Regions from separate parts of the Endozoicomonas sp. PH6C genome, predicted to be linked through region 1. Evidence: predicted binding sites of a transcription regulator. Region 1 holds the regulator's gene; each other region holds the start of a gene.

Region 1 (10,808 bases):
CAGCATGGTCAGGGTGGCCGCTACAAACAGGTTCATCCTGGTAATAAAGAGTTTGTTTCCGGCGACAGAATTAAACGACCATCCGGTGGTTCCGGGCAGGGTTCAGGCCGGGGCAAAGCCGGTAACTCCGGCGAAGGCATGGACGAGTTCAGCTTCCAGATCAACCATGAAGAATTTCTGAATCACATGTTTGATGACCTTGAGCTGCCAAACCTGGTTCGAAAGCAGCTTCAGGATGCCACTGAATTCAAAATGAAGCACGCCGGTTACACCAGCGAAGGCTCTCCTGATCGATTGAACATTGTTCGCTCCCTGAGATCAGCCCACGCTCGAAGAATTGCCCTCGGTGGCGGTGCCCGAAAGGAAGTAAGGGCATTAAGACGGCAGCTTCGTGAGCTGGAAGTCAGTCCGGAGGAAACCGATTCTCAACTTGTAGAAGAACTTCGCGAGAAGATTAAAGAGCTCAATGGCAAGTTGAAAAAGCTGCCCTTTATTGATGACTTTGATCTCAAGTACAACAACCTGATTAAAGTTCCCAGCCCCAGTAACAAGGCCGTAATGTTTTGTGTCATGGATGTCTCCGGTTCCATGACACAGGAAATCAAAGACATGGCCAAGCGCTTTTTCATCCTGCTTTATTTGTTCCTGCAACGTAATTACAAACAGATCGAAGTGGTCTTCATTCGGCACCACACTGCCGCAAAAGAAGTTGATGAGGATGATTTCTTTTATTCCAGAGAAACCGGCGGAACCATTGTCTCCAGTGCTCTGGAAATGACCAGTGACATCATCAACAAACGCTACAGCCCGGTGGACTGGAACATTTACGTCGCCCAGGCTTCCGATGGTGATAACTGGGAAGGAGATTCCAGCGTCTGTTCGAAAATTCTGACCGAGCAGATCATGTCTAAGGTTCAATACTTTTCCTACGTCGAAATCACCGACCGGGCTCACCAGAACCTGTGGCGTGAATACGAAAGCATAGCTGAACAGTTCGCCGATCAGTTTGCCATGCAACAGATCAAAACACCGAATGACATTTATCCGGTGTTCCGTCGTCTGTTTGAGAAAAAAGAAACCGTATAAGTGAGGCATCCGCCATGAGTGAGGTTACAGATATTAAAGAGAGAGAACCCATCTCCACGGGTTCAGAATGGACCTTTGATCTCATTCAGGAATACGACCGTGAGTTGGCGCGGCTGGCAGACAAGTTCCGGCTCGACACTTACCCGAACCAGATTGAGGTCATCAGTGCCGAACAGATGATGGATGCCTACTCTTCTACAGGCATGCCATTAATGTACAGTCACTGGAGCTTTGGCAAACAGTTTCTCCATACCCAACAGAATTATCAGCGCGGCCGCATGGGGCTGGCTTATGAAATTGTGATCAACTCCAACCCCTGCATTGCTTATCTCATGGAAGAAAACACCATGACCATGCAGGCTCTGGTACTGGCCCATGCCAGTTATGGTCATAACTCATTCTTTAAAGGTAACTATCTGTTCCAGACCTGGACCGATGCCGAATCCATTATTGACTACCTGATGTTTGCCAAGCGTTATGTTGCTGAGTGCGAAGAAAAATATGGCGTTGAAGCGGTTGAAGAGGTTCTGGACGCTGCCCATGCCCTGATGAACCAGGGTGTTAATCGTTACAAGCGCCCGAGACCACTTTCAGCAGAACAGGAAAAAGAGCGCCAGCAGGAAAGAGCAGAGTATATTCAGAGAACCCTGAACGACATCTGGAGCACTATTCCAAAGACGGAAGACAAAGAAGAGAAAAAAGTTGAACGCTTTCCTAAAGACCCGGAAGAGAATATTCTCTACTTTCTGGAAAAGAATGCGCCACTGCTGGAAACCTGGCAGCGTGAACTGCTGCGAATAGTCAGGAAAGTATCCCAATACTATTACCCTCAACGTCAAACCCAGGTGATGAACGAAGGCTGGGCCTGCTTCTGGCACTACCATCTTCTCCATGAGCTTTATGATGAAGGAAAAGTCACCGATGGCTTTATGCTGGAATTTCTGCACTCTCACTCAAGTGTCGTATACCAGCCTCCCTTTGACAGCCCGCACTACAGCGGCATCAACCCCTACACACTGGGCTTCAGCATGTTTCAGGATATTCGCAGAATCTGTGAAAATCCTACCGATGAAGACAGACACTGGTTCCCGGACATTGCCGACAGTGACTGGCTGGAAACCGTGCATTTTGCGATGAAAAACTTCAAGGATGAAAGCTTTATTCTGCAATTCCTGTCTCCCAAGGTGATGAGAGAACTCAGACTCTTCTCGGTTCTGGATGACGAAAGCAAGTCCTACCTGGAAGTCGATGCGATTCATAACAGCACCGGATACAAAGAAGTAAGGGAGTCGCTGGCTGCTCAATACAATCTTGGCAACCGGGAGCCCAATATCCAGGTCTTTGATGTGGATGTGCGTGGCGATCGAACCCTGACTCTCAGACATTACCAGCACCAGGGACGTCCACTGGATAAAAGTACAGAGGAATTACTCAGGCACGTACACCGGCTCTGGCAATTTGATGTCAAACTGGAGTCGGTGACCATTGATAACAAGGTAAGCAAAAGCTATCAGTGCCCGGATAAAAAAGATTCCGGGAAGTCTCACTAAAAAGATCTGATTGAAAGACGAGGGTCTTTTTATATTGAAAACTAATAAGAATTAAAAAGCCATCCGAGAATCTCCCGGACTTAAGCCTCCGTCCGGGTCACCCCGCAGCAAGGGTTGCTATTGCAACCTCACGACTGCATGGATGCAGGAGCAGTAGCTGCTTGGGACGGCCTTAAGTCCGGCAGGCTTCTGGCCCCACATATCCTATCCACTTAAAACCGAATCCCCGCTGCCACGACAGAAAGAACCAGCCCTTTCGTTCAATGCAAAAAATACTGACTACGGTGATAACCAGAAGCTTGATGCCTATTAACGATATTTTCAAAGAGTCAGATGCACGGCTGAATGGCTGTTTTTTTAAAAACAAGCAATACCCACTCAAAGCAATTCAATTCATATGCATGTCTTGATGACTCATAACCGTTTATGTATTGCACAAAATTATTCCTACCATCACATAAAGCGTTATTAAATCTATTTAAATAGTCCATAAAAGCACATTAAATGCTTCCATCAATTTAAAGCTTCCTGTATAAATAGTTACCTCCGTCATTGATAACCATTAATACCCGGTCGAATTAGTCTGAATTGGGAGTTCCTGAATGAACGTTTTTGAAGAAATTCATCACCGCCTGAGCAGTAAAACTCGTATCCGCTCTTTGTTTAAAGATGTTCATGTCGAAGATCTTGAGCGTATCATCTCCAGAATGCAGGACGTAATGCAGGAGAAAGTTGAAGCCCGCAATAAGATTGACGAAGAGCGTCAAGCCAAACTCGAAAACATTGAAGCCGTTAAGCAGATCATGGCCGAACGCGGCATTTCAATGGAAGACTTGGACCATCTGGAAATAGCGACTCAAAAACGTCGTCGTAATGTCCAAAGGTTTACTTTTGAGTACCAGACAGAAGCCGGCGACACTGTCCAATGGGATGGTTCTACCACAGGGCGCTTGCCGCGTGACTTCCAAAGCTACCTGGACCGCACCGGCAAAAAACGTCTGGAATGCGTCGTTGGCGAAGAGTAAGTCTACCTTCGTCAGTATTTCGGGTTCATGCCCGGTCTGCAACTTCTTGAATAAAGACACCAATGGATCAAAGTATCATTCTTTGAAAAACCTCCCCCTCTGACTCGAAGTAATCAGTTGGGGATCCCATTACAGAGTGCTCAGGTGGGACCACTCTCATCAACACTCTGACCAACAGCCCGCAGTGCACCCCACAGCAGGTGTTCAAGAGACAGTTACAAACTAGTAAAGAAAATACAAATACGCAAGCCCGGTCTTTGCAGGATGGTTAAAATCCACCACCCTGCCAGCTCCCGGGGATTAGCGTTTCAGAGTAAAGATAGTCAGGATCAGTCTGTACAACAGACTGTTCGCGAATGATGAAACCATGAAAAGATTATTCATTTTTTGATGGTAGTCCTAAAAGCAGAAAAGGTGCCACCGGCCCTTTTCTGCTTTCATGAGTGTTCCAACTCAAGGCATTTTTCCGGAAAGTAGCAAATAAAGCGGCTGCCTTTTCCAGGGTGACTGCTGATCGTGAGTTTGCCTCCGTGTCTCAGCATGACGTGCTTGACGATAGCCAGGCCAAGCCCCGTTCCCCCGGTATTCTGGCTACGACTTTTATCAATCCGGTAAAAGCGCTCAGTCAACCTCGGAATATGCATTGGATCAATACCGACACCATTGTCTTCTACCATCATATGTCCGCCTTCCCCGTCCTGCCACCAGCGCACAAGTATTTTCCCACCCTGGGGTGTATAGCGCACGGCATTAAAGACCAGATTCGAGAAGGCACTGCGCAACTCATTACTGCTGCCTGCCAAAAAGACATCTTCAGGACAATCCAGAGAAATCTGATGCTGGCTTTCACCACTGAGTGCACATCCGTCTTCAACGATACTGCTGAGCAGGGTTTTAACATGAACCCCATTCTCGTCTGCCTGAGCTTCAGCCGACTCCAGTTTGGACAGCAACAGCAGGTCTGCCACCAGATTCTGCATTCTCAGCGACTGCTCCTGCATCCTGTTCAGTGCTTTTTCCCAAACAGGGGGCAGACCTGAATCCGGGCCCAGACTGTCCAGCATGGTTTCGATGTATCCAGACACAACCGTCAGTGGTGTTCTCAGTTCATGGGAGACATTGGCAACAAAGTCTTTTCTCATGACTTCCAGCTGATTCAAGCGCGTGACATCTCTAACGGTCATGAGACGATTGCCTTTGCCATAAACCGTTATATTAAATTGCAGTTGATGATCCGGGTTGATTGGCGAGGGGATCTCAAGAGCTTTTTGATAACCACCCTGCTCAAAGTAGTCGGCAAACCTTGGATCACGTAGCAGATTGGTAATCAACTGCCCCTGATCGTCAGGCGTCTTAAGCCCTATCAAAGTTCCAGCGGCGGGATTCCACCATTCCAGGTTGCCCTGATTATCTATCATTACAACACCGTCGTTCAGCGCAGCAGTTGATTCCTGAACACGTTCAATCACTCCGGCCAGCTTTTGCCGGGAACGACTGTGCTGTTTTTGCAATCGATAGATACCATCAAAAATTTGCCCCCAGAACCCTTTACTCTCAGGAGGCTCTTTGCTCCTGGCCTTGGGGTCATTCAGCCAGTCCAGCAGCTTGAAAAGCTGACGGAAGCTCCAGACAAAATAACCTCCCATGACCACACAGAGTCCTAAAAAAGGCTCTCCAAACAACCAGCCCAGGGAAAACCCGACAATCACGTAGGCGATCATGCGGCTCAGCAAATGGGTTTTTGAAATTGTTGTCATATTACTCCCGGCCAGATAACTGCTGAGCACTGAGCATAAAAGGTTTACACCCTCGTTGAGAAACGATATCCAGTACCACGAACCGTTTGCACAAAGGCTTCGTAGTTATCACCTAAGGCCTTACGCAAGCGTCGAATGTGTACATCAACGGTTCGCTCTTCCACATAAACGTTGCCACCCCAGACCTGATCCAGTAACTGCCCACGGGTATAGGCACGCTCCTGGTGCGTCAGGAAAAACTGCAGCAAACGGTACTCGGTAGGTCCTATTTCAGCAGGTGAGCCATCAATAGAGACTCTGTGGCTGACAGGGTCCAGCTCCAATCCCTTGATGACAATGGGAGACTGGTTATCAAATCCGCCTGTACGACGGAGAACCGCTTTTAAACGAGCAGCCAGCTCGCGGGGAGAAAAAGGCTTGGTGATGTAGTCATCGGCACCGGTTTCAAGTCCCTGGATTTTGTGGTCTTCTTCACCTTTGGCCGTCAACATAACAATGGGTATTTCAGAGGTCAGCTCATTGCGCTTCAGACGACGGGCCAGTTCAATTCCAGAGACATCTGGTAACATCCAGTCCAACAAGATCAGATCGGGTTTGTTATCCACAATCAGAGAGTGCGCTTCTCTGGCATCTGCTGCCTCAAGACAGTCATACCCTGCCATTTCCAGAGCAACGGTCACCATTTCGCGAATCGGTGCTTCGTCATCTACGATCAGAATGGTCTTTCCTGGCATTAATCTCTACCTGTTATCTGTCGATTCGATTTCGGCGGTGACGTTCTGGCATCTATCAGCTGAAGCTCATTGGGGCTATACCAGGATGGTAGTGTCTCAGGACAGCACCTTTCCTATCGCTCAGGCTGTTTCTCACTACTTTGATCAACCGCACTATACACCGGACATTACACCTTTGAAATGTTACAGGCAGATGACACACTAAAGGCTGATATTGCAGCTTAAAAATAAAAAGATCCCTCAGGGTTTACAGGGTAAGGCTTTTCGCCATTTATCCCTACAGCCACCATAAGTAGCAATACTTACCAGGCTCTAAGCCGGATTGAAGATCAAAGATAACTCAACACGAAACCTGCAAATACAATGGCTCCGGCCCAGTGGTTACTGAGAAACGCCTTGAAGCAGGCTTCACGCTCACGACGACGGGTTAACCATTGCTGGTAAACGAAAAGGGCTGCGACAGCCAACAATGAGAGATAATAGAGAGCACCTAACTCCAGTTGATGGCCTGCCATGGCCAGTGTCATCAGGGTAAGTACCTGCAGGCAACCAACAATCAGGTTATCCATCTCGCCAAATAGAATGGCTGTGGACTTGATACCTACTTTCAGATCATCGTCACGATCCACCATGGCGTATTGAGTATCGTAAGCTACTGTCCAGAAGAGATTGGCCAGAAACATCAGCCAGACGATGTTTCCCAACGAGCCACTCTGAGCCGCAAAAGCCATGGGTATCGACCAGCCAAAAGCAGCCCCCAAAACCACCTGAGGCAGATGAGTGTGTCTTTTGGCAAAAGGGTAAGCCGAGGCCAGCAATAATCCGGCAAAAGAGAGCTGGACGGTAAGAGTATTGGTAAAGAGTACAAGAATGAAAGACAAAAGCACCATACCGGAGAAATAGATCAGCGCTTCTTTTTCCTGAATTTTACCCGTTACCAGCGGTCGATGCTGTGTTCTCCTAACATGGCCGTCCACTTTCCTGTCAGCAAAGTCATTAATAACGCAGCCTGCACTGCGCATCAAAACCACGCCGACCGAAAAAATCACCAGATTCTTCAGACTCGGTACACCTTCTGCCGCCACCCAGAGTGCCCACATAGTAGGCCAGAACAACAGATAAATACCAATAGGCCGGTCCAGCCGGGCCAGCCGTAAGAAATCTTTTAAACGGGGAAATCGTTGCAGAACTACTTCAGTGCCTGCCAATACCGCCATTGGTTTTCTGAATTGCATCATAATATTTAGCTGCTTATCTGCATCTTTATTATCATCGCTGAGATTCTTATTGCTCATCGCCCTGAATCATGACCCGCATCGCCAGTTTATCAGGTCAGGCCAGGTTCTCAATCAGGCCATGACCAGACCGACTGCGGAAATCTCTATATTTCACGAGGTAAGTGCTTCGACAAACAATCATTCTTGTAGAGCTTCAGGGTTCAGGATGCTTCGACATGACTCTGGAGTGCTTCTCTGTCTGTTCAGACAGGTCCGGCAAAAAGATTTCACAAACAGATATAGACTTTTCGTGCAAATAAAATAACGACCGCCTTCCCCAGGCTGTTTCATCAGAGTATTTTTCAACCAGATGAGGATTAAACTGACGAGCCGGCAGTTCCGCTACCTCAAATGGTCCCCGACGCATACCGGGATGATTAAATAAAAACTCCCCCAGGGGCTTAGTGCCCAGTTGCAGCAGCTCTCTGTTCGTGCCAATAAGACTGCTGTGAGGCAATACACTTCGTGCAAACACTCTGGGTCGGCCACCACAGATCAGCAGAACCTCCCTGATAGAAGCCATTTTGCTGCAATGTCTGTTTTCGAATGATCCTGCCAACTCACCAGACGTGGACGTAGCCTTTGACTGTTCATAGTTATTGAGAAACTTTAGCTCCGAACAGGTCGGCATAAAGGTCCCGTGACGAATAACCTGAACCCTGAAGTCGCCGTCAAACTCATGTTTCAAACGCTGAGTCAGGGAACCTCTGTCCAGCAGCCAGTCTCTCCAGGGCTCTGGAATCTGCTGTTTCAAATAATGTCTCGGCTTCCAGGATAAGCCTGAAAAATCAATAAAAGGCACCATCACTCCTGCTGCACAAATCCAATTTTCCAGAACTGCCCCGGGAGGAAACAAGGCAGCTCACCTTGACACTCCCCGCCTTGTCAGGCGAGGCTTCTGACTTCATAAGCTACAGCCAGCCTATAACGACCGGACTTACGCAGAAGCCTCCATCAGCAGCAACCGGGTGCCCCTCGGTTATTTATTGGTCTTTTGTTTGATTTGCCGCTGCCTTAACGGGTCACTCAGGTATGGGTTCATCTGGTTCTTCAAGGGCGGTTGGGCAGTTGGCTCTGCCTTAATTTTTTGTTAACAGTGCTTGGTTTTCATCATCGTGAGTTTCTGCATAGAGACAGACCGACAGTGAATTTAGCCAACTATGCACAAACACGCAAGCATAAGGCTCTTCACCTGCGCGGCCCGACCTACGCGGCCCGACCTTCCCGACTTATATCTCCCTCCGCCCGATTGAGGGTGTCGCAAAACTCCAACAACTCGTTCCCACGCTGGGACCCACAGGGCCTAAAAGCATGGCAACCAGAGTTTTTGCGACACCCTCCAAGGCGGGGAGTGTCACGGTTTCCTCAATTTCTTTCTGCCTGACTTTAATGGACACGACCGAATTCTTTTCTATGCTTCCTGCCAATGGTATAAATCATCCCCAAGGGATGATCGAAAACTATAAATCAGGATCCGCGCATGGCTGTCGTAAAACGTACGCCCCAAAAGACCGGTCGTATAAGAACCGAGAGGGTTCGGCTGATTTTGAAAGCTGCCGAACAGGAGTTTGCCCGGCATGGATTCGGGGGAGCCACAATCCAGCGTATAGCTGACCTGGCCGATTTACCAAAACCGACTGTCTTGTATTACTTCAGTAACAAGCAGGAAATTTATGACGAAGTTCTTAACAATATTTTGTATCTCTGGAATGACAAACTGAACAGCTTTCATCCGAAAGATGACCCTGCAGAGTCACTTGAACGGTATATCCGCTCAAAAATAGAAGTCTCCAGAAGATACCCCACAGCCAGCCGAATTTTTGCCAGTGAAATCATTCATGGCTGCCAGCAGCTGTCTCCGTCCATGAAGGACTCTACCCAGCAGTGGTTTAAAAACAAAACAGAGATTTTTCAGCACTGGATGGATGAGGGTAAAATGGCCCGGGTAGAGCCCATGCACCTGATTTTTATGATCTGGGGATCGACTCAGCATTACGCTGATTATGAAAAACAGATCTGCCTTATCATGAACAAAAAGAAACTGCCTGCCTCAACCTACGATCAAGCCGCTGACACTATCTGCGACATTGTTCTTCGTGGTTGCGGTCTGAAGGTTTGAGTAACGATAAAAATCTTGTAGAGTCACAAGGTAAAAATGAACCGGGCAGATTAACACGCAAGTCACTGCCATAAACTGCTGTATTGGCGGTCTATGGTATACGGCAGCTTGTTGCACTATCCAGACCGTCCTGCTCATAACAAGAGGCAGATGATGAGAGTCTGGATAAAACATCCCCTGGCTATTTTCACCGCAAACAGTCAGGACGCCGGTAACGGCGTGGTGATTGATGAAAGCTCCGGCAAGATCACAGAGCTGGTTCCCTCGGGACAGTCTCCGAAAGTCTCCTGTGATCAAAGCTATGACGCTTCCGGACAGGTTCTCCTTCCCGGTCTGATCAATACTCATCACCATCTTTATCAGACCCTGACCCGCGCCTTCCCTCCGGCACTGAATAAAAAACTCTTTCCCTGGCTGCAAACGCTTTATCCTGTCTGGGCCAGACTGAAGCCAGAGATGCTGTTTAACGCCACTCAGCTGGGACTGACAGAACTGCAGCAGTCCGGTTGTACAACAGTGGCAGATCATCACTACCTATTCCCGGAAGCACTCACAGAAGCCATTGATATTCAGGTGAAAGCCGCTGACAGTATTGGCAGCAGGGTTATACTGACTCGGGGTTCCATGAGCCTTGGAGAGAAGGATGGAGGCCTTCCTCCCCAGTCTACCGTGCAAACAGAAGCTGAGATACTCGACGACTCCGAACGTCTGATTCATCGTTATCATGAGTCAGACGAGGGGGCAAAGGTTCAGATTGCCCTGGCACCCTGCTCACCTTTTTCAGTCAGCACAGAGTTGATGAAAGAGACCGCTGGGCTGGCCCGTAAACACAATGTTCGATTACATACCCATCTGGCTGAAACCGATGATGAAGACAACTTCTGCATCGAGCGGTTCGGTTTACGGCCACTGGATTACCTGGAATCTGTGGATTGGCTGGCTGACGATGTCTGGCTGGCCCATGGTATTCATTTCAATGACGATGAAATCAAAAGAATGGGACAGGCGGGCATGGGCGTCTGTCACTGCCCTACCTCGAATATGCTGCTGGCATCGGGCATCTGCCGCACCAAAGAACTGGCGTCTGCAGGCGTGCACGTCGGACTGGGTGTGGATGGCTCCGCTTCAAACGACGGCTCCAATATGATGCAGGAAGTCCGTCAGGCTTTGCTGATCAATCGTCTGCGTTACGCCGCAGATGAAGTCACTCATCTCGATGCTCTGTACTGGGCAACAAAAGGCTCAGCCAAAGTGCTTGGC
Region 2 (10,808 bases), 700 kb from region 1:
TATCAAACCTTCAACATCACTGACAGCTCTGGAAATACCCTTTGCCATTCCCGTCGATCGCGGTGAAGTTCACCACGAAACAGAAATAGCAATTCTGATGGACACCCGACTCCAGAATGCCAGCGAGAATGAGAGCATTGATGCCATCAAGGCAATAGGGCTGGCATTGGATCTGACACTCCGGGATGTTCAGTCCCGGCTAAAAGAAAAAGGACTGCCATGGGAAGTGGCCAAAGCCTTTGATGGCAGCTGCCCCGTTTCAGGGTTTATTGCCAAAGAGCACCTGCCCGATCTCAATAACATTCACTTCAGCCTTAAAATTAATGGGCAGACACGTCAGGAAGACACTTCAGCCCATATGCTGACCTCAATTCCGGGGCTGATCAGCTACATAAGCCGTCACTTCACACTGGAACCCGGCGATATTGTCCTCACTGGCACTCCGGCCGGCGTTGGTCCTCTGAAGCAGGGAGATCGGCTTGAATTAGCTATTACTGACCGCTTTAGTCTGGCAACATCCTGCATCTGATCCTAAAGAACCCGGCACTTCTTCAGATATTGACTGTAGAGAAATCAGGCCACAGGCAAAGGAAAGCCAGTGTCAGTCAGGGAAACCTACAGCCTCCATATTCTGGTGGTGGAAGATAGCCAGGTAAACCAGATGGTGGTCAAAAAGCTGCTTGAAAAATTGGGCTGCAGCTGCAAAGTGGCCCAGAATGGTCAGGAAGCACTGGACATTCTTGAGACTTCAGAGGCCTTCAACCTGATTCTCATGGATTGCATGATGCCCATCATGGGTGGTCTGGAAGCCACTGAAAAAATCAGAGCCTCCGGGCAACACTATGCCGGAATACCGGTTATCGCTTTCACAGCCAACACCTCGGAATCGGATAAGATTGCCTGTAAGTCTGCCGGTATGGACGATTTTCTGGACAAACCTGTTTCACTTGCATCTTTATCAGAAAAGCTGGTTCTTTGGAACCAAGACTGAAACTGCCTCAAATCCTAAGGGCTTTTGGCGCTCTGGATTCGAGACGTTCTGCCCTGTGTATCAATGGCTACAAAAACCATATTGGCTTCAGTCAGCTTGGCGCGACCGCGTTTATCTTCCACCCAGGCTTCAACGACCACCCGAATTGACGTTTTGCCGACCTCTGTCACCCGGGTGAACAGCGCAAGAATATCACCCATTTTAACTGAGCGCATAAAACTCATACTGCCGATACTAACGGTGACAACACGTCCTGTGGCAATCTTTCTGGCCATGATTGCGCCAGCCTGATCAATCTGCATGGCCACCCAGCCACCAAAGACATCGCCTGTCGTATTAACAGATTGGTAGTCTGCCAGCACTTTCAGCGTCAGTTCTCCCTGAGGTCCGGGAGCAAGATCATTGTTCAGTTCCATATTGTTCTCTAGCACTTGATGTTTTTATTTTTTTGGCGCAACCGACTCTGAAAATCCTTATATATAATGTCAGTTGTTTCTTGCGCCCGGGATCTTCCTGATCGTGAAGCTTTTCCAGCTAAAGGTATTTTACTTCTCTTCTCAGTTAGCGTTGTAGCTAAAACACTCAGCGAATAGAAACTGGCACAGGAGGCATGCTTTGCAAGCCGGGCTCGTACCTGTCTTGGCATTTCATCAGTAATCTACAATCAAGTTGGAATTAAAGTCAGTGATTTTACATTATGACTATTGCGAATATAAAGCTTCACTGTCGTTCATATAACTGTCACATTTTCATCTTATAGTTCTTGCCAGTAAACAAATGCCTGTAGCTGTATAAGAGAGGCTAAAAAATCCCTTTAGGAGAGATACGAATGAAGCTTAAAGCTCTAATAACAACAATTGCCCTTGCGACCGGAATCCAGGCTGCCTCTGCCAGTCAGATTGACGCTGAGATCCCCACTTATAAGAAAGCCAGTGGTGTATCAGGCAATCTGTCCAGTGTCGGCTCTGACACTCTGGCTAACCTGATGACTCTGTGGGCAGAAGATTTCAAGCGTGAATATCCTAATGTGAACGTACAGATTCAGGCTGCCGGTTCTTCTACTGCACCACCCGCTCTGACGGAAGGAACGTCCAACATCGGCCCCATGAGCCGCAAGATGAAAGACAAGGAACTGGAAGCTTTTGAGAAGAAGCATGGCTACAAGCCCACTGCTGTTCCGGTTGCCATTGACGCTCTGGCTGTTTTCGTCAACAAGGACAACCCAATCAAGGGTCTGACCATGGCTCAAGTGGACGCTATTTTCTCCTCCACCCGCAAGTGTGGTGACGACAAAGACATCAGTACCTGGGGTGCTGCCGGTCTGGACGGAGCCTGGAAAAACCGCTCAATCCAGCTGTACGGCCGTAACTCTGTATCCGGCACCTACGGTTACTTCAAGAAGAAAGCCCTCTGCAAAGGTGATTTCCGTAACAACGTAAATGAACAGCCTGGTTCTGCTTCTGTGGTTCAGTCTGTCAGTGCTTCTGTAAACGGCATCGGCTACTCCGGCATCGGTTACCAGACTTCCAGCGTACGTACTGTACCTCTGGCCAAGAAAGCCGGTCAGCCATTCGTTGAGGCAACGCCCGCTAACGCTGTCAACAACTCTTATCCACTGTCTCGTTTCCTGTACGTGTACGTTAACAAGCAGCCCAACAAGAAGTTGTCCCCTCTGGAAGGCGAATTCCTGAAGATGGTACTGTCTCAGCAGGGTCAGGAAGTCGTCGTTAAAGACGGTTACATCCCTCTGCCTGCCAAGGTGGTTGAAAAGTATCTGTCTGAACTCGATCTGTAATCACAGATTCATGAGTGATCCACACGGGGCCATCTGGCCCCGTTTTTATGGCGGGTACTCAAAGAATCATGGCGGCAATCCAGCCAAAAATAATCATCGGAATATTGAAGTGTAAAAAGGTGGGAATCACCGAATCCCGGATGTGGTCGTGCTGACCATCCACGTTCAAGCCGGCAGTGGGACCAATGGTAGATTCTGAAACCGGGGAGCCTGCATCACCTAATGCTCCTGCGACTCCCACAAGACAGGCTATCGCCAGTGGCGTAAATCCAAGTTCCATGCCCAGTGGCACATAAAGGGTGGCAATAATCGGAACCGTAGAGAACGAAGAGCCAATACCCATAGTGATCAGTAACCCGACCAGAAGCATAAGAATGGCCGCAAGAGCCTGACTGCCTCCCACAAACATCTGTACCTGACTCACCAGCTCTGGAATATCACCTGTTGAGCGGAGCACTTCCGCAAAACCTGCGGCCGAGATCATGATGAAGCCAAAAGCTGCCATCATGCGCAGACCCTCATTGAATACCTCATCTGCTTCCCGCCAGCAGACGACTCGCCCAATGACCATGGTAATAAAGCCCAGTGCAGCAGCGAGAACCATGGACCCGGTTGTCAATTGACTCACCAGCACCAGAACAATGGCTATGACAGAGGTAATAATGGCAGGCTTGCTTAACTGAATATCTTGTTCATGAATCAAAATGGTCTCTTCTACACGATAGGTTCTGGACTTTCGGTAACTGAAAAAAACAGCCAGCAACAACCCCAGGAACATACCCAAAACGGGAATCGCCATCGCCAGCGGCATCTGGCTCAGTTCAATATCCAGCCCATTCTCCTGAAGATTGCCACCAAGAATCTGATTCAGATAGACATTGCCAAAGCCTACAGGAAAAATCATATAGGTCGCGGTAAGGCCAAAGGTAAGAAGACAGACCACCTGACGACGATCAATCGCCATAGCACTGAATACCGATAACAAGGGAGGAATCAGTATGGGAATAAAGGCTATGTGGATAGGTATCAGGTTCTGGGAAGAAAAAGCCATCAACACAAGCGCCAGAAACAGGCTGTACTTTAGCTTCACATTATTGTGCGAGTTGTTGCTGTTCTTTACTTTGCGGATGATCTTTCCAGCCATCCACTCAGGTATGCCGGAGCGGGCGATGGCCACAGCAAAAGCACCCAGCATGGCGTAACTGATAGCAATGCCTACGCCACCGCCCAAACCTCTGGAGAATGCCTCCAGAGTCTGGAAGATATCCAGACCACCGATCACTCCCCCGGCCAGAGCCCCCACAAACAGTGCCAGAACCACATTAACGCGCAACAAGCTCAACGCGAGCATGAAAGCAACCGCCAGAATCACTGCGTTCATATTAATTCCAAATTGTATTTTATCGTTATAACGGCCAGCGGCTATCTATAGTGAAGCATGGACAATAGCGGCATTACCAGATTGTAGTTAATTGGTTTATTTTTCGCGCAAATAGAGAATTAGCAGGCCAAATAACTATAAAGTGAAGAAATATCCCTGAAAACGCAGGCTGGAATCAATTCTCTGGCGAGTTGCTCTTATATTGATCAACTAATGGCCTGAGTGCCCGTGCCTGCTGAGCAATGGTCGGATCACCGCTATCTTCTGCATTGCTCAACCTTACATAGACATTATTGTCATCTTCAGGCCAGCAGGTTCTTCTTCCTGTCTGCATTTGTAATACCAGATGCTGCACAGAGAACAAATGAACGGTTGGCTCAATGGCTCGTGCCCGCTCAGCAAGGTCCCGATCATTGCTTCGCTGTGCACTACTCAACCTTGTATAGATATATCTGTCATTATCAGGCCAGGTCTCTCTCCCCGCCTGCACTTGTGCCAACAGATGCCGCACAGAGTAAAAATTAACCAATGGCTCAAGTGCTTCTGCCTGCTCAGCAATGACCAGATCATTACAATCCCTCGCAATACCCAACCGTGTACGGATATAACTGTCATTATCAGGCCAGGTATCATCCCCTGCCTGCACTTGAGATACCTGATGCTGTACAGCGTACAAATTAGCTAATGGATAAATTGCCCGCGCCTGCTTTGCAATGGCCGGATCAGGGATATTTACCAGCATTCTCAACGACCCTAGATGGATAAAACCCTCATCTGCGGGCCAGGTTCTTTTCCCTGCCCGCACTTGCAAAACCAGATGCTGCGCAGAGTACAATTTTGCTAATGGAAAAATTGCCCGCGCCTGCTCTACAATGGCTGAATCATTACAAAGTAGCGCAGCATTCAACGTTACGAAGATACTATGGTCATTTTTAGGCCAGGTCCCTCTCCCTAGTAGCATACCCATCACAATATGAATCACCTCTTGCAGTTCTTTCTGTATCTCTTTCAGTATCAGAAAATTACCCAAAGCGCTCTGATCATGCCGACAATATGGGCAGAAACGATTCCCTTCCATGTTAACTTCTCCTGTCAGCCACCGTTTCAGGCATTCCAGATGGAACAAATGCAAACATGACGTTTTCATCACGTCGTCAGATTGTTCTAAATTAAGAAGGCATACGCTGCAAGTTTCCCCAACATATTCAACCCCCTGCGCTTCTTCAAAATCATTCGAATCAGATTGAGGCAGCATAAATACCGGATACAACATAACTGTTTCTGGCTGATGCATCTGCCCATGACCAGACAAATCTTTCCCCGATAGTTCAGCAAGCAGTTCCGAGGCATCTAACGGCACCCGTCTGAATAACGACCTGTTGAATGCCATCTTCTGTGTAATACCTGCCAAAGCCGCAGATAAATCTTTGTCACTGACGAATGGTCTGGATTGACCGGAAGTGGTCGGATATCCATTATAAAGCCATTGTTTCAGCCGCTGGCCGATCCCGAGCAGCACTGACAGGTAGTCAAACTGCCAGTCGGGCATTTTAAACAATCCCCTGCCGGAAATGCCCGGTATAAATAGAGGAGGGGGTGGTGGGTCAGGTGGAAATCCGCCTCCTGATAATCGCAAGGCGGATTCAGGTGTTGATGTGGGCCATTCAGGCAGAGCAAAACCCGTGCTATTTTTCTCTCTCTTCTCAAAAACATTCTCTAAAGACATCAGCCACTGCCACAGAGCTGACAGGAGAGAACCAGGCTGCTGGAGAAATGAACCTTTACCGTCATCAATTGACCAGACCGGTGAGGGCTGATCAAACCATTGCCCTTCTGCCTGCTTTACTTGGTTGCTATCTGTTGCCCGGTCACTCTCCTTACTGGCGGTTCTGTCTACTTGCCATTCAGGGCTGATACATACAAAGCTTCCCTGTTCCGTTGCGGGAATATAAATATCGCGATTCAGAAAATAACAGTTAAACGAAGCCTCAGCTATCGGCACCCCAAAAGCGACTGCAATGGTCGCCAGAAAGATCAAGAGTGTACATATGAATGAAAACGGCTTTAAGTCACACACAAACTTCCGCATTTGTTCAGTGGAAGCCTGATTGTAGCTCATTGTGCGGACACACCTGCCTGAATATTGAAGCAGAGAGGTCCCGCTGAAAAAGCAGCCTGGAATCAATTCCCTGACGACTTACTCTTATATTGATCAACTAATGGTTTAAGTGCCCGTGCCTGCTGAGCGATGTTCGGATCAGTGCATTTTTCTGCGCTACTCAACCTTAAATAGACATTATTATCATCTTCAGGCCAACTAACCCTCAATCCTTTCTGCATTCGTGACACCAGGTTCTGCACGGAGTAAAAATTAACGGCTGGCTCAAGTGCCCGTGCCTGCTCAGCAATGGCCGGATCATCGCTTCCTTGTGCACTTCTCAACTTTGTATAGATATCAATGTCGTCATTAGGCCAGATATCTCCCCATGCCTGATTCAGTGACAACAGATTCCTGACAGAGTAAAAATTAACCAATGGCTCAAGTGCTTCTGCCTGCTCAGCAACAGCCAGATCATTGCTAGCTTTTGCAATCCTCAAATTTTCATGGATACGCCAGTCATTATCGGGCCAGGTCTCTCTCCCTGCCCGCATTTGTGACACCTGATATTGTAAAGCGTACAAATTAGCTAATGAATAAATAGCCCGTGCCTGCTCAGCAATGGCCGGATCAGGGCTATTTACTAATCTACTCAACGACCCCATGAACTCACTCCGGTCTCCAGGCCAACTCCTTTTCCCAGCCTGCACTTGTGACATCAGATGCTGCGCAGAGTACAAATTCACCAATGGATAAAGTGCACTTGCCTGCTCAAAAGTGGCCAGGTTATCACCATCCCTCCATGCTTCAGCGATGGTTCCATCAGTACCATATAACCCAAGATTTAACCCAACACTCAGGCCTGCCAAGAAATGGTCATCAGTACCAAATAAGGCAACATTCAGCATTTCGAAGACAGCATGCTCATCCTCTTCGTCTGGCCAGACCCCTGTTCCTGCCTGCATTTGTGACACCAGATGCTGCACGGTGTACAAAAAAATTGTTGGCTTAAGTGCCCGGGCCCGCTCAACAATGGCCGGATCATTGCTGTCCAGTGCCATTCTCAACCGTAGATAGATAGGACGGTCATCGTCAGGCCAGGCCCTTCTCCCCGCTTGTATTTGTGTCGTCAGATGTTGCAGGGAGAACAAACAAACTAACGGCCAAAGTACCCGCGCCTGCTCAGCAATGTCTGGATCATCGATACCTTCTGCAATTCTCATCTCTAAAAAGATATGCCCATCATTTTCAGGCCAGGTCGCTCTCTCTGCCTGCACCTGTGACACCAGATGCCGCACAGAGTAAAAATTAACTAATGGCCAAAGTGCCCTTATCTGCTCAGCGATGGCCGGATCATTGCTGGCTCCTGCACGGATCAGCCTTTCATAGATATACCTGTCATTTTCAGGCCAGGCCCCTCTTTCTAAAAGCATTTCCGTCACAATATGAGCCACCTCTTGCATTCCTTTTTGGATCAGAAAGTCACCCAGAGCACTCTGATCCTGGAGACAATATGGACAGAAATGGTAGCCTTTCATGTTAATTTCTTTTGTTAGCGACCGTTTCAGGCAGTCCATATGGAACAAATGCAAACATGACGTTTTCACCAGGTCGTCAGATTCTTCAAAGTTATTCCGGCATGCTCCGCAAGTTTCCCCAACATATTCAACCCCCTGCGCTTCTTCAAAGTCATTCGAATCAGATTGAGGCAGCATAAAAACGGGATACAACATAACTGTTTCTGGCTGATGCACCTGCCTGTGACCAGACAAACCTTTCCCCGATTGTTGAGCAAGCAGTTCCGAGACATCTAACGGCACCTGACTGAATAACGACCTGTTGAACGCCCTCTTCTGTGTAATCCCTGCCAAAGCCGCAGATAAATCTTTGTCACTGACGAATTGTCCGGATTGACCGGTAGTGCTGCGATATCCATCATAAAACCATTGTTTCAACCACTGCCCGATCATCAACACAGCTGACAGGTAGTCAAGCTGCCAGTCAGGCCTATTAAACAATCCCTTGCCAGGAAGGCCCGGCATAAATGGTGGAGGTGGTGGGTCGGGTGGAAATCCACCTCCTGATAATCGCAAGGTGGGTTCAAGGGTTGATGTGGGCCATTCTGGCAGTGCAAAGCCTGTGCTATTTTTCTCTCTTATCTCAGGAACAATCTCCGAAGACATTAGCCACTGCCACAGAGATGACAAGAGTAAAACGGGCTGCTGGAGAAATGAGCCTTTAACGTCATCAGTTGACCTTACTGGTGAGGGCAAGAGCAGAGCGCCTTCAGGCACAAAGTAGACAAAATCGGATATCAGATAAGCCTCTTGATCAGACGTCCCATTTACGACGACGAGCAGAAGTCCTTGAGAGTTGTCAGCAGCAAATCCAATGACTGCCAGAGAGATCAAGAACTTACAAAAGAAAATGGTTTTAAGTCGCACACAAACTTTCGCTTTTCTTCAGTCGGAGCCTGAGTGTAGCTCATAGTGCGGGCACACCTGCCTGAGATATTGAAGCAGAGAGGTCCCGCTGAAAAAGCAGCCTGGAATCAATTCCCTGACGACTTACTCTTATATTGATCAACTAATGGTTTAAGTGCCCTCGCCTGCTGAGCAATGGCCGGATCAGTGCATTTTCCTGCACTACTCAACTTTAAATAGACACTATTATCATCTTCAGGCCAGCTAATCCTTAATCCTCTCTGCATTCGTGACACCAGGTTCTGCACGGAGTAAAAATTAACGGCTGGCTCAAGTGCCCGTGCCTGCTCAGCAATGGCCGGATCATCGCTTCCTTGTGCACTTCTCAACCTTGTATAGATATCACTGTCGTCATCAGGCCAGATATCACCCCAAACCTGCCTCAGCGACAACAGATTCCTGACAGAGTAAAAATTAACCAATGGCTCAAGTGCTTCTGCCTGCTCAGCAACAGCCAGATCATTGCTAGCTTTTGCAATCCTCAACTCTTCATGGATATGCCAGTCATTATCGGGCCAGGTCTCTCTCCCTGCCCGCATTTGTGACACCTGATATTGTAAAGCGTACAAATTAGCTAATGGATAAATAGCCCATGCCTGCTCAGCAATGGCTGGATCAGGGTTATTTACTAATCTCCACAACGACCCCATGAGATGACTCTCATCTCCAGCCCAGCTTCTTTTCCCAGCCTGTATTTGTGATATCAGATGCTGCGCAGAGTACAAATTCACTAATGGATAAAGTGCACTTGCCTGCTCAGAAGTGGCAACATTATCGCCATATTCCCTCCATGCCTTACTAATGGTTCCATCAGTACCATATGACCCAAGATTTAACCCAACACTCAGGCGTGCTAAGAAATGGTCATCAGTACCAAAAAAGGCAACATTCAGCATTTGGAAGACACCACGGTCATCGTCTGGCCAGACCCCTTTTCCTGCCTGCATTTGTGAAACCAGTTGCTGCACAGAGTAAAGAAAAATGGTCGGCTTAAGTGCCCGTGCCTGCTTAACAATGGCCGGAACATTACTGCCCAGTGCCATTCTCAACCTCAGAGCGATATCACGCTCATCGTCAGGCCAGGTCTTTCTCCCTGCTTCTATTTGTGAGATCAGATTTTGCAGGGAGTACAAACAAACTGAAGGCCAAAGTACCCGCACCTGCTCAGCAATTTCCGGATCATCGATACCTTTTGCCATTCTCAATTCTAAAAAGATATGCCCATCATTGTCAGGCCAGGTCGCTCTTCCTGACTGCACTTGTGACACCAGGTGCTGCACAGAGTAAAAGTTAACTAATGGCCAAAGTGCCTGTATCTGCTCAGTGATGGCCGGGTCACTGCTAGCTCCTGCACGAATCAGCCTTTCATAGATATACCTGTCATTCTCAGGCCAGGTTCCTCTCTCTAATAGCATTTCCTTCACAATATGAGCCACCTCTTGCATTTCTTTCTGGATCAGAAAGTCACCCAGAGCACTCTGATCCTGCCGACAATATGGACAGAAACGGTAGCCTTTCATGTTAATTTCTTCTGTTAGACACCGTTTCAGGCAGTCCATATGGAACAAATGCAAGCATGACGTCTTCACCGCGTCATCAGATTCTTCAAGGTTATTCCGGCATGCTCTGCAAGTTTCCCCAACATATTCAACCCCCTGCGCTTCTTCAAAGTCATCCAAATCAGATTGAGGCAGCATAAAAACGGGATACAACAAAACTGTTTCTGGCTGATGCAACTGCCTGTGACCAGACAAATCTTTCCCCGATAGTTGAGCAAGCAGTTCCGAAGCATCTAACGGCGCCTGACGGAATAACGAACTGCTGAACACCCTCTTCTGTGAAATCTCTGCCAAAGCCGCAGATAAATCTGTGTCAGTGACGAATTGTCCGGGAGTGCTGCGATATCCATCATAAAACCATTGTTTCAACCACTGCCCGATCCTGAACAGAGCTGACAGGTAGTCAAACTGCCAGTCAGGCCTATTAAACAATCCCTTGCCAGGAATACCCGGCATAAATGGTGGAGGTGGTGGGTCGGGTGGAAATCTGCCTCCTGATAA
Region 3 (10,808 bases), 910 kb from region 1:
CCATGCTTTTCTGGTTGAGTGCGGCTATTGTATCTCTGGTGATACTGCGTCGCGGCATTGACCACGGACTGAAAGTCCTGATTTGGGCTTTGTTACCCGGAATAGCCTGGGCCGCCTTTGGTCAGTACAGCGTATTGATCGGGTTGGCAACCACAGCGTTGCTGGCTTGCGTCCTGCGCCAGACTGTCTCATGGCCGAAAACCCTGTTGGCTGTTGTGCCGCTGGGAGGCCTCGTGGCTTTTGCCATGTACCAGATATCACCGCAGATGATCAGCGTCATGGCTGGCACTGTGATGGAGTTTCTGAAAAAGAGTCTCCAGGGCAGTAGCAGTCTAGAGGCTCTGCAACCGGGTGAACGTCTGAGACAGGTCCTGGAGTACGGCGTAGCGGGTGCTCTGGCCTGGGTGCACATACTGTTTTGTGTCCTGGCTTTGATGCTGGCGCGCTCCTGGCAGGCCGATCTCTATAACCCCGGAGGATTCGGTGAAGAATTCCGCAAGGTGCGGTTACCCGCAGCTGTCGGGGTAGGTCTACTGACCATCACTTTGATGGGGTCGGCACTGTCACCTGTGATGACTGCCCTGGTACCCATCGCATCGTTGCCACTGTTTATTGCAGGTCTGGCGCTGGTCCATGGGCTGGTAAAACTGCGTCAACGGGGCAGCTTCTGGTTGATTGGACTGTATATGCTGTTGATCACCCTTACGCAACTGGCATACCCGGTTATTGTTTTGACTGCTTGTCTTGACAGTCTGTTTGATTTTCGCAACCGCGTGAGTAAGCAGATTCAGGGCTGACAGGCACTAGGTATAAGGTAAGAGGCTAGCGATGGACGTTATCCTGCTTGAGAGAGTTGCCAACCTTGGCAACCTGGGCGACAAGGTAACCGTTAAAGCCGGTTACGGTCGTAACTTTCTGATTCCTTTCAGCAAGGCTGTGCCTGCTACCAAGGAAAATGTTGAAGCTTTTGAAGCTCGTCGCGCCGAGCTGGAAAAGGCTGCTAACGAAAAGCTGGCTGCTGCCCAAAAGCGCGCAGCTGAAATGGCTGAAATCGAACTGACCCTGACCGCCAAAGCGGGCGACGAAGGCAAGCTGTTCGGTTCTATCGGCTCACGTGATCTGGCTGAAGCCATCACTGGTGCTGGCGTTGAAGTAGCCAAGAGCGAAATTCGCATGGGCGAAGGTCCCATTCGCGCTACTGGCGAATACGACATCGCCATCCAGCTGCACACCGACGTTGCAGCGACTATCAAGGTATTCGTTGAAGCTGAATAAGTTCGGTTGTAACCACGCCTGATAGAAAAATACCCGTGGGCTTAGGTCCACGGGTATTTTTTTATGTGCCTTTTGTCCTGCCTCTTCATTCGCCGTCATTTCAGTCAAAAGATTGTTTTAAATCTGTCATCTTAAATACATTTCACTGTAATTCTTGTGTCGTTTAATGAGCCTGCTTTAGAGGATATTACACAACAAATAAAGCTGGCTTGAACGAGTAGATATTACATGAGCAAATATACTTTTGATCCGACGGTGTATAACTCCAGTGATAACAGGCCGATCTCGGCAGTGCTGGAAAAAGAACTCTCCCGCCGCGGTGTTCTGAAACGTGGGGGTGCGCTGGCAGCATTTAGTGCACTGGCCAGCTTTGGTTTAACGGGCTGTAACGATGACGACTCTGACGATGTTTTTTCATCAGAGCTCTCTCTTGGCTTTGACTCTATTTCCGGCTCCAAGACCGATGCTGTGTCTGTACCTGCTGGCTACTCCGCTCAGGTTCTGGCGCCGTGGGGAACGCCACTGAATGATTTAGCGGCAGAGTGGAAAGATGATGGCACCAACAGTTCCACCGATCAGGCGAATGCTACTGGCATGATGCATGATGGGATGCATTTCTTCCCCCTTGAAGGCAGCAGTACTGAAGGTCTGTTGTGTATAAACCATGAGTTTATTGATCAGACGCGACTGCATCCGAATGGGGCAACTGACAATAATGGTGTACGTCCTGCTGAGGAAGTTCGCAAAGAAATTAACGCTCATGGTGTTTCAGTGGTTCACATCAAACTGACTGATGGCGTCTGGGATGTGGTTAAAAACAGCAACTACAACAAGCGTTACACTGCAGGCTCTGAAATGGATCTGACCGGGCCGGTGGCAGACAGTGATCTGCTGATTACCAAATACACGGATGAAAAAGGGAATAAAGCCCTTGCCCGGGGCACCAACAATAACTGTGGTAATGGTCACACTCCCTGGGGGACTTATCTGACCTGTGAAGAAAACTGGCCTGGCTATTTTACCCGTTCCGATGACCCGTCTAACTGGACTGAAGAACAATTACGTCTGGGTATCAGTTCCAGGGGGACCCGTTATGATTGGGATACTGTTCTATCTTCTGACGAAAACGAAACCGGCGAGTTTGCCCGTTTTGATGTAACTCCGGGCTCCGGAGATGAGACTGAGGATTTCCGTAACGAAGCTAATGGTCACGGATACATTGTAGAAATAGACCCCTATAATCCACAGGCTAAAGCGATTAAACGGACGGCTCTGGGTCGCTTCCGTCACGAAGACTGCTCATTTGGCAAACTGGAAGAAGGTCAGCCCGTTGTTTTCTATTCTGGCCATGACAGCCGGTTTGAGTACATCTACAAGTTTGTTTCCAAAGAGCTCTGGGACGCGGCAGATGCTGACTCTGAAGATCGTCTCGCCACCGGTGCAAAGTACATGGATGAAGGTACTTTGTATGCCGCTCGCTTTGATGAGGAAGGTCAGGGTGTGTGGTTGCCCCTGACTCCCGATGCCACCACTAAAGACGGTGGAAGGTTAGGTGATATCTCAGGATTCACGACTCAGGCTGAAATTATCCTGAACACGCCGGGTGCAGCTGATCTGGTAGGCGCTACCCCCATGGACCGCCCCGAATGGACTGCGGTAGATCCGAAAACCGGCTCTGTTTATGTGACACTGACAAACAACACTGATCGTGATAACCAGGACGGCAATTCTGATACCGACACCAACGTGGCCAACCCTCGTGAAGGAAATGAGTATGGCCATATTATTCGCTGGAATGAAGGGGCTGATCCAAGCCAGTTTACCTGGGAGTTCTTCCTGTTCGGCTCTTTTGCATCTGAAAGTGCCCTGGTGAATCTCTCTGGATTGAATGAAGCCAATGAATTTGGCAGCCCGGATGGTCTGGCCTTTGATGACCGTGGTTTGTTGTGGATTCAGACAGACGGTGGTGTCAATGAAAACACCAATGACCAGATGCTGGCCATTATTCCATCTGAGCTAAGCAGTACTAGTACTGAGGACTTGTTAGCCGTTAACGCCGACAACCAGGAGCAACTGAAGCGTTTCTTTGTCGGGCCAAATGGTTGTGAGGTGACTGGTCTGGCGTTTACACCGGATCACCAGAGCTTCTTCCTGAATATTCAGCATCCATCGAACTGGCCTGCCGCCGGGTCAACCGATGCAAAGGATGAAAGTGGTGCGAACAGGGCGCGTTCTGCCACGGTGGTTGTTATGAAAGACGGTGGTGGTGAAGTGGGGGTTTAATAGCCGTCACCTGACTGCCAATTTGACAAAGCCGATGATTGGAATGCTCATCGGCTTTTTTTTGTGAAAAACATTTTGTTATGTCGTTTTCCATTGGCTGGTGGCGGAACAAAACCAGCTGATCAGGTACTTATATATCATTGCGCCAGAGCCAATCCAGTGGCACCGCCATGCAGTTTTTTGTCTTGAGTGGCAGTGCATTGTTACCACAATAAATCAATACGCCACCTTTAAAGTGTTTGTCGGCCTGGTCAGCAAGTCGCCTTAAGCCTTCTCCGTCTTTTTCCTGAATACTGATAGCTTTTTTAATTTCTATACCGTAGATATCACGATTGTGTTCGATGACCAGGTCTACCTCCACCTGATCTTTATCCCGGTAATAACTGAGGTGGACAGGGTCATCCAGCCATTCGGTCAGAGCTCTTATCTGCTGTATTACAAAACTCTCCAGAATGGGACCGAAGGGGGTCGAATAGTGCTGCCATTCTTCAGCTTTCAGTCGATTCAGCCTGCTTGCCAACCCACTGTCTGCGATATGAATTTTAGGTGCTTTTATCAGGCGTTTGGCAGCATTATTATGCCATGCTGGCAAACGGTAGAAGAGAAACAGGTGTTCCAGAATACCGATGTATTTATCGGTGGTCTCGCGTCGTATTTTCAGGTCAGTGGCGATACTACTGGTATTGAGCAGATTGCCAGTACGAAGAGATAGCAGCTCAGCCAGCTTCAGCATTTCATCTTCGTCACGGATGTTGGCAATATCCCGAATATCATTTTGAATAATGGTCTGAAGATACTGATTAAACCATTGTCCTGCACGATGGGGTGTGCGGGTGTTGGGCTCAGGAAAGCCGCCCCGACAAACCCGTTCAGCGATACCATGAATTTCTTTTTGCTCACCTTTGATAGAGGCAGACAGGGCTTGTGTGAAGAGTCGTTGTAAAAAGACGGGAGGAGTTGATTCTTTTTCCGCTTCTGTCAGTGGATGCAGATGCAAAATTTCAATACGCCCAGCAAGCGATTCTTTGACTCTGGGCAATAACATCAAGTTGGCTGAGCCTGTCAGCAGAAAGCGGCCAGGTTTGCGATTGCGATCAACTTCAGCCTTGATGGCAAAGAGCAGCTCTGGAACCCGTTGGACTTCATCCAATGTCACGTATTCAGGCAGGTTCTGTACAAATCCAGCTGGGTCGTCTTTGGCGGCTTGCAATACAGAAGCATCATCAAAGGTCAGGTAAACTCGCTCAGAGTAAAGCTTCCGACAAAGAGTTGATTTGCCCACCTGACGAGCCCCGAGCAGGCAGACTACAGGAGTATCCTGCAAGGCCTCTTCTATTTTTGGTTGTAAGTAGCGTGGGAAATTTGGCATCAGAAGGTGTTTCAAGTTTCGGCTAATTGTCTATTACTCTAGCGTCTATTTGACGGTTTATAAAGCGTCTAATTGCCTATTTAGCTTCCGGCCAAATGTCGGTTTATTTCTTTTTCTACTTTTTTATATATTAAAAACAAGTAGTTATATCGGTCTTTTGGTAGCTTAAGTATATGGCTTTTTGCAGGCCGAAAATGGCCTGCTATCGCTTTAAATCTTGCCAGGCTTTCCCGATAAATACGGACCTTGGCGCAGGGTCGTTCTCAAGAAGACTTTTTCATAAAAGGCGTCATCCTGGCAAACAAAAGTCCAAGTTCAAACAACATCCACATAGGTCCAGCCAGCAGGCTCTGGGAGATAACGTCGGGTGGTGTCAGAAGCATACCGATCACAAAACAGCCCACCACGATATAAGGACGTTTCCTGGAGAGGGATTCAACGGTGCTCATGCCAGACCAGATCAGTAACAGCGTTGCGACAGGGATTTCGAAGGCCAGCCCGAAGGCAAAAAACAGTTTAAGAATAAAGTTCAGGTAGCTGCTGATGTCGGTCATCATGGTGACCGTTTCAGGCCCGGTCGTGGTAAAGAAACCAAAGATCAGTGGGAACACCACAAAATAGGCAAAAGCGACACCGGTATAAAAGAGTATGACGCTGGTTATGAGTAATGGAATGGCCAGATGCTTTTCATTCTTGTACAGGCCGGGAGCAATAAATCCCCAGACCTGATGGAGAATAAAGGGAATGGCCATAAACAGGGAGAGCACAAGACTGAGTTTAAACGGAGCAAAGAAAGGGGAGGCTACATCGGTGGCTATCATACTGGTGCCTTCGGGCATTAGCAGGCGCAGAGGCTCGGAAACCAGCTCGTAAATGTCATTGGAAAAGTAAAACAGCCCGACAAAGAACAGCAGGGTAATCACCATACTTTTCAGCACACGAGTACGTAACTCAAGCAGATGCTGAATCAGGGGTTGTTCCGATTGAACCGTTGGGGTTTCAGTCTTCATAAATGTCTCGGCAGGCATCAAATAGAGGCAGTGTTCAGGCTGCCTTTATTTTGGAATCGGATGGTTTGGAGAGGTTTTCAGTAGCTACGGTTGCTTCCTGTTTTAGAGATCGAACCTGTTGATTCAGCTCCTCCAGCTGAAGATCCTGCTTGATCTCATCGACCTTTAGCTCTCTATTGACCGTTTCTCTTATAGTGCTGGCGCTGCTGCGCAGATAGTTGATCCACTGCAGACTGGTTTTTATCGCGTAAGGCAAGCGCTCAGGCCCCAGAATCACCAGGGCGAGCACTGAGATAACCAGCAGTTCGGCAAAGCCAATATCAAACACGCTGAAGTCCTCAGGCTTTGTTATGACTCAGTTCCCTGCTCTTTTCGGTGTCCTGGCTATTGCCCGCAGGGATTTCTGCTGAACTTGAGTCATCGCTGATGCTCTTCTTGAAGCCCTTGATCGCTCCACCCAGGTCACTGCCAAGACCCTTAAGTCGTTTGGTGCCAAACAGCATGACAAGGATCAAAAGTACGATTAACAGTTGCCAGATACTGATACCGCCAAGGCCCATAGTGATTCTTCCTTTATGATTCTTTGAAAATGGTCACTATAGCGTTTCATTATGGAGAAATTATGACAAGTCCCTGACTGTTCTGGACACTTGGGATTCACCCTCAATCAAATCGAATGCTTCAGCAGTCAAATAAAATTGCAACAATCGCAAAATCAATTACGCTAGCAGCCTGTCGGACTTAAGCGTCCGTAGCGAGGATTGCAAGAAATTGAGGATAAAAATCTCTGTTTCTGAGGAGAATAGCGAGCTATTTGACGAAGAAACAGGGATTTTTAGACCAATTTATTGCAACCGCAGTAGGACAGTCTTAAGTCCGACAGGCTGCTAGACACAAGATAAGTCATTAAAAAGTGAATTTATCTTGTGGGTTTCAGCTACAAAGCTCGCCAAGATTGAAGGCGTAACCAGCCAAACTATAAGGCGCAAGATCGAAAGCGGTCACTACGAAAAAGTGAAGCAAACCAGTGGTGGTCACTTCCGCATATTCATTAGCCAGTAAAGGAAGATATGCTATGCAAGAGTCAGTTCTGGAAAGCAAAAATCCAGCATCGACACGCAAAAGCATATCTTACTCCAAAAACATCCTGACGCAGAATTTATCAGCGACATTGCCAGTGCTTTCAACTTTAAGCGAAAAGGACTGCAAACCATTCTGGAATCACCGGTGTGCGGAAATCCAACCCATATTGTGGTTGCCACAAAAGATCGCCCCACAAAAGATCGCCTTGCCCGATCAGGGTTTGGACTCATCAAATGGCTTGTTGAATTATCGGGAGGACACATCGAGGTTTTGGATGACCCGGATAACGCCAGTGAGTCATTCGACACCCAAGAGCTTATCGGTTTCATTACCTCATTCTGCAATAGCCACTACGGGAAGCGATCTGCTAAAAGACGCAAAGGACGCAAAGATAGTAGCGTCAAAAAAGATCAGGTTTTACCCAGAGAATGAGCAAGCCTATCACGATGCCCTGATACTCTATCGCAGGTCGTACAACCTTGCTGTTGAGCGTTTCCGCAACGATGACTATAAAGATGCCAGCGGAAAATTCATCAACATGCGACCTGCCATTAAAGCTCAAGTGAAGCAAGAGCAAAAAGAAAGTGGCAGGGCTTATAACTCGCTTGTTTCTGATAATGGAACACTGGCGGCAGCGGCTACATTCAAAGCGGTCTGCAAGCACAACAAGAAGCTCAAGGGAGCTAAAGAGGGCTTTGCAGAAATCAGTTTCAAAAGCCGCAAAGGTAGCAGGCACTCATTCTCTATTGACCGTTTGCCAAAGGGATTAAATCCCTGCGTACAGGCTCTTGGCAAGATTCACCTGACAGAAGATGTGCCAGCAGAAGCGATTGGCAAGTCTTGTGTCATAACCTACGACAAAGGTCGCTGGTTCATTCAGGTTCAACAACATATTGAACTAAATCCCGAAATCCAAGGGAAGGTTAGATGCGTTGGAGTTGACCCCGGAGTTCGCACCTTTGCCACTTGCTACAGCGAAAAAGAGGCGTTGATAGCGGGTAATAACGTTGCAAAAACAAAGCTGTTCCCACTGATGAAGCAAGTGGACAGCTTGATCAGTCAAAAGCAAAAAATCCTGAACACGCAGAAGGGCGTTGAGTTCCCCGATATGCCCCAGTGGGCAAGAGATCGGATTATTCATTTCAACAGGGAAATTGACCGGCTGAAATGCAAAAAGGATGACATTGTTCTTGATCTGCATAACCGGCTGGCGTTCGAGTTGGTGTCGAAGTACGACGTTGTATTTTTGCCAACCTTTGAGACAAGAGGTATGGTCACACGCAAAGATAAGAAGGTTCGCACCATTCGCCGTAACACCTGCCGCCAGATGCTTGACCTCAATCACTACCCATTCAAAAAGCGGCTTAAGTGGTACGCAAAAAAGTATGGAAAGCATGTGGTTGATTGCAACGAAGCCTATACATCCAAGACTCGATCATGGAACGGTACCATTGACGAAAAATTAGGTTCTTCCAAAATTATTAAGGGTGAGGGCTTCACCGTTGATCGTGATATCAACGGTGCCAGAAATGTCTTTCTTAAGTGTTTGACAAGGTAGCTTGAACCTTAGCCATAACAGCGAGCGTTGCGCTCGTTGCGGTTTTAATCAAGAGTTTAGTCACCCATCAAGTTGCTGTATTCTGTAAGCTCCGATTTTGGTATTCATGAATCATGCTGGAAGCACTGCCCCAAGAAAGCGAACTGCCCATTGATGAAGCAACCGTAAGCCTGAAGACCCCTCCTCATTCCATTGAGGCGGAGCAGTCTGTGCTCGGTGGCCTGCTGCTGGATAATGAAGCCTGGGATAAAGTGGCCGACAAGATCACGGCTGACGACTTTTATCATCCCCGTCACAAAATTATTTTCTCGTCGATGGCTAAATCGGCGAATGAGACGCTTCCCTTTGACCCCCTGACACTGGCCGCCACCCTGGAGAATCAGGACGAACTGGAACAGGCCGGTGGTATGGTGTACATCACCGAGCTGGTGGCCAATGTTGCCGGTATTGCCAATATTGAGGCTTACGCCGGCATCATTCAGGAGCGTTCTGTTTTCAGAAAGGTGATCAATGCCAGTCAGAAGATGGCTGAAAGCGCCTACAATCCGGAAGGTCGGGACAGCCAGACAGTACTGGATGAAGCTGAACGACTGGTTTTCAACATCGCTGAAGAGCGCCCCAAAACCGGTGGCCCGGTGGGTGTTCGGGAAATCCTGGACAACACGGTTCAGAAAATTGATGAGCTTTTTAACGCTGGTGATGCCATCACCGGTATCACCACAGGCTTTAGTGATCTGGACAATATGACCTCGGGTATGCAGCCGTCGGATATGATTATTGTTGCTGCCAGGCCGTCGATGGGAAAAACGACGTTCGCGATGAACCTGGTCGAAAACGCCCTGCTAAATACCGAAAAAGTCGTCATGGTCTTCAGCCTCGAAATGCCCTCTGAGCAGCTGATGATGCGTATGTTGTCCTCTCTGGGCCGAATCAATCAGGGCAAAGTGCGTTCCGGTAAGCTGGAAGAAGACGACTGGCCGAAGCTGGTGTCAGCGGTGGAGAAAATCAAGGACAAAAAACTGTTTATTGATGACACCGCAGGCATCAGTCCTTCAGAAATGCGTTCCCGTATCCGTCGTGTAGTTCGTGAACATGGTGACATGGCCATGATTATGATTGACTATCTGCAGCTGATGCAGATTCCCGGTTTCAGCGAAGGTCGTACCAACGAAATTTCGGAAATTTCCCGATCCCTGAAAGCCATCGCCAAGGAGTTTAACGTACCGGTGATTGCGCTGTCTCAGCTTAACCGGTCTTTGGAGCAACGCCCCAACAAGCGTCCGGTCAACTCCGACCTCCGTGAATCCGGAGCGATTGAGCAGGATGCCGACGTCATCATGTTTATCTACCGTGACGAGGTCTATAACCCGGATACCGAGTTTAAGGGTATTGGTGAGATCATCATTGGTAAGCAGCGTAACGGCCCTATCGGTTCAGTAAGATTGGCCTTTATTGGTCAGTACACCCGGTTTGAGAATCTTGCCCCCGATGCTTATGTCAACTTTGATGATGAATAAGCAGGAAGTTATAGGTGTCGAACCTGTTCAGAAATTTGCGACTGATATTCTCGAAGGAGGAAAGGTTGCCTTTAATCAACGTCGTAAAAAGTACGGATTTAATTGAATATGCGCAAATCAGAGCTACTGGAAATTATTGCCAATGGCGAAAACTCAGGCGTTGAATTCAAGCGAGATGATATTCGTCCTGAGCAGCTTGCTGAAGAAGTAGTAGCGATGGCTAACCTCAAAGGAGGTATGCTGCTACTGGGTGTGGAAGATGACGGCTCCATTAGCGGTATAGCACGAGACAGACTAGAAGAATGGGTGATGAACGCTATTGCAGATAAAGTTCATCCCATGTTACTGCCTTACTACGAAGAAGTTCAGCTTGATTCTGATAACCGTGTTGCTGTGGTCAGCTTTACGGAAGGGGTATCAAAACCCTATGTGTTAAGGCATAAAGGCCGTGAAGATGTCTTTATTCGGGTTGGTTCAACATCCAGAAGAGCCACAAGAGAGCAACAGGCAAGATTGTTTGCCAGCGGCGGAATGCTCCATACCGAAGCTTTGCCTGTAGCAGGCTCCAGCTATAACTCTCTGGATCATGAACGACTGTCTGATTATCTGAAAAATGTTCTCGCAGACCCTGATATTCCCCAGAATAAGTCTTCATGGGTTAATCGGTTAATTGGATTAGGGTTTATGGCTGAGGGTATCAGCTCTCCAGTTTG

The links. Region 1 encodes PhoB, which activates phosphate uptake and scavenging genes when phosphate is short. Its sites were predicted from a motif close to TGTCATANNNNTGTCANA; they were not measured.
Region 2: ACOMG9_RS23435 (PstS family phosphate ABC transporter substrate-binding protein) is a predicted target of PhoB. The motif match lies at 1,720-1,737, and genes of this name have one in related genera.
Region 3: ACOMG9_RS22515 (PhoX family protein) is a predicted target of PhoB. The motif match lies at 1,389-1,406, and genes of this name have one in related genera.

The regions. Positions count from the first base shown of each region.
Region 1 covers NZ_CP185342.1:138,089-148,896, reverse strand. The annotation lists gene ACOMG9_RS00555 (YeaH/YhbH family protein) at 1-1,086, shown strand, start outside; gene ACOMG9_RS00550 (SpoVR family protein) at 1,101-2,636, shown strand; gene ACOMG9_RS00545 (H-NS family histone-like protein) at 3,239-3,661, shown strand; gene phoR (phosphate regulon sensor histidine kinase PhoR) at 4,099-5,418, opposite strand; gene phoB (phosphate regulon transcriptional regulator PhoB) at 5,463-6,152, opposite strand; gene ubiA (4-hydroxybenzoate octaprenyltransferase) at 6,482-7,369, opposite strand; gene ACOMG9_RS00525 (chorismate--pyruvate lyase family protein) at 7,584-8,234, opposite strand; gene ACOMG9_RS00520 (TetR/AcrR family transcriptional regulator) at 8,910-9,548, shown strand; gene ACOMG9_RS00515 (8-oxoguanine deaminase) at 9,699-10,808, shown strand, end outside.
Region 2 covers NZ_CP185342.1:6,606,808-6,617,615, forward strand. The annotation lists gene ACOMG9_RS23420 (fumarylacetoacetate hydrolase family protein) at 1-529, shown strand, start outside; gene ACOMG9_RS23425 (response regulator) at 599-991, shown strand; gene ACOMG9_RS23430 (acyl-CoA thioesterase) at 1,006-1,407, opposite strand; gene ACOMG9_RS23435 (PstS family phosphate ABC transporter substrate-binding protein) at 1,821-2,786, shown strand; gene ACOMG9_RS23440 (Na+/H+ antiporter family protein) at 2,845-4,167, opposite strand; gene ACOMG9_RS23445 (RING finger protein) at 4,343-6,286, opposite strand; gene ACOMG9_RS23450 (RING finger protein) at 6,349-8,448, opposite strand; gene ACOMG9_RS23455 (RING finger protein) at 8,817-10,808, opposite strand, start outside.
Region 3 covers NZ_CP185342.1:6,391,100-6,401,907, reverse strand. The annotation lists gene ACOMG9_RS22525 (YybS family protein) at 1-797, shown strand, start outside; gene rplI (50S ribosomal protein L9) at 829-1,275, shown strand; gene ACOMG9_RS22515 (PhoX family protein) at 1,504-3,558, shown strand; gene ACOMG9_RS22510 (ATP-binding protein) at 3,689-4,927, opposite strand; gene tatC (twin-arginine translocase subunit TatC) at 5,191-5,937, opposite strand; gene tatB (Sec-independent protein translocase protein TatB) at 5,972-6,265, opposite strand; gene tatA (twin-arginine translocase TatA/TatE family subunit) at 6,276-6,497, opposite strand; gene ACOMG9_RS22490 (IS607 family transposase) at 7,006-7,452, shown strand; gene ACOMG9_RS22485 (RNA-guided endonuclease InsQ/TnpB family protein) at 7,364-8,578, shown strand; gene dnaB (replicative DNA helicase) at 8,692-10,095, shown strand; gene ACOMG9_RS22475 (RNA-binding domain-containing protein) at 10,204-10,808, shown strand, end outside.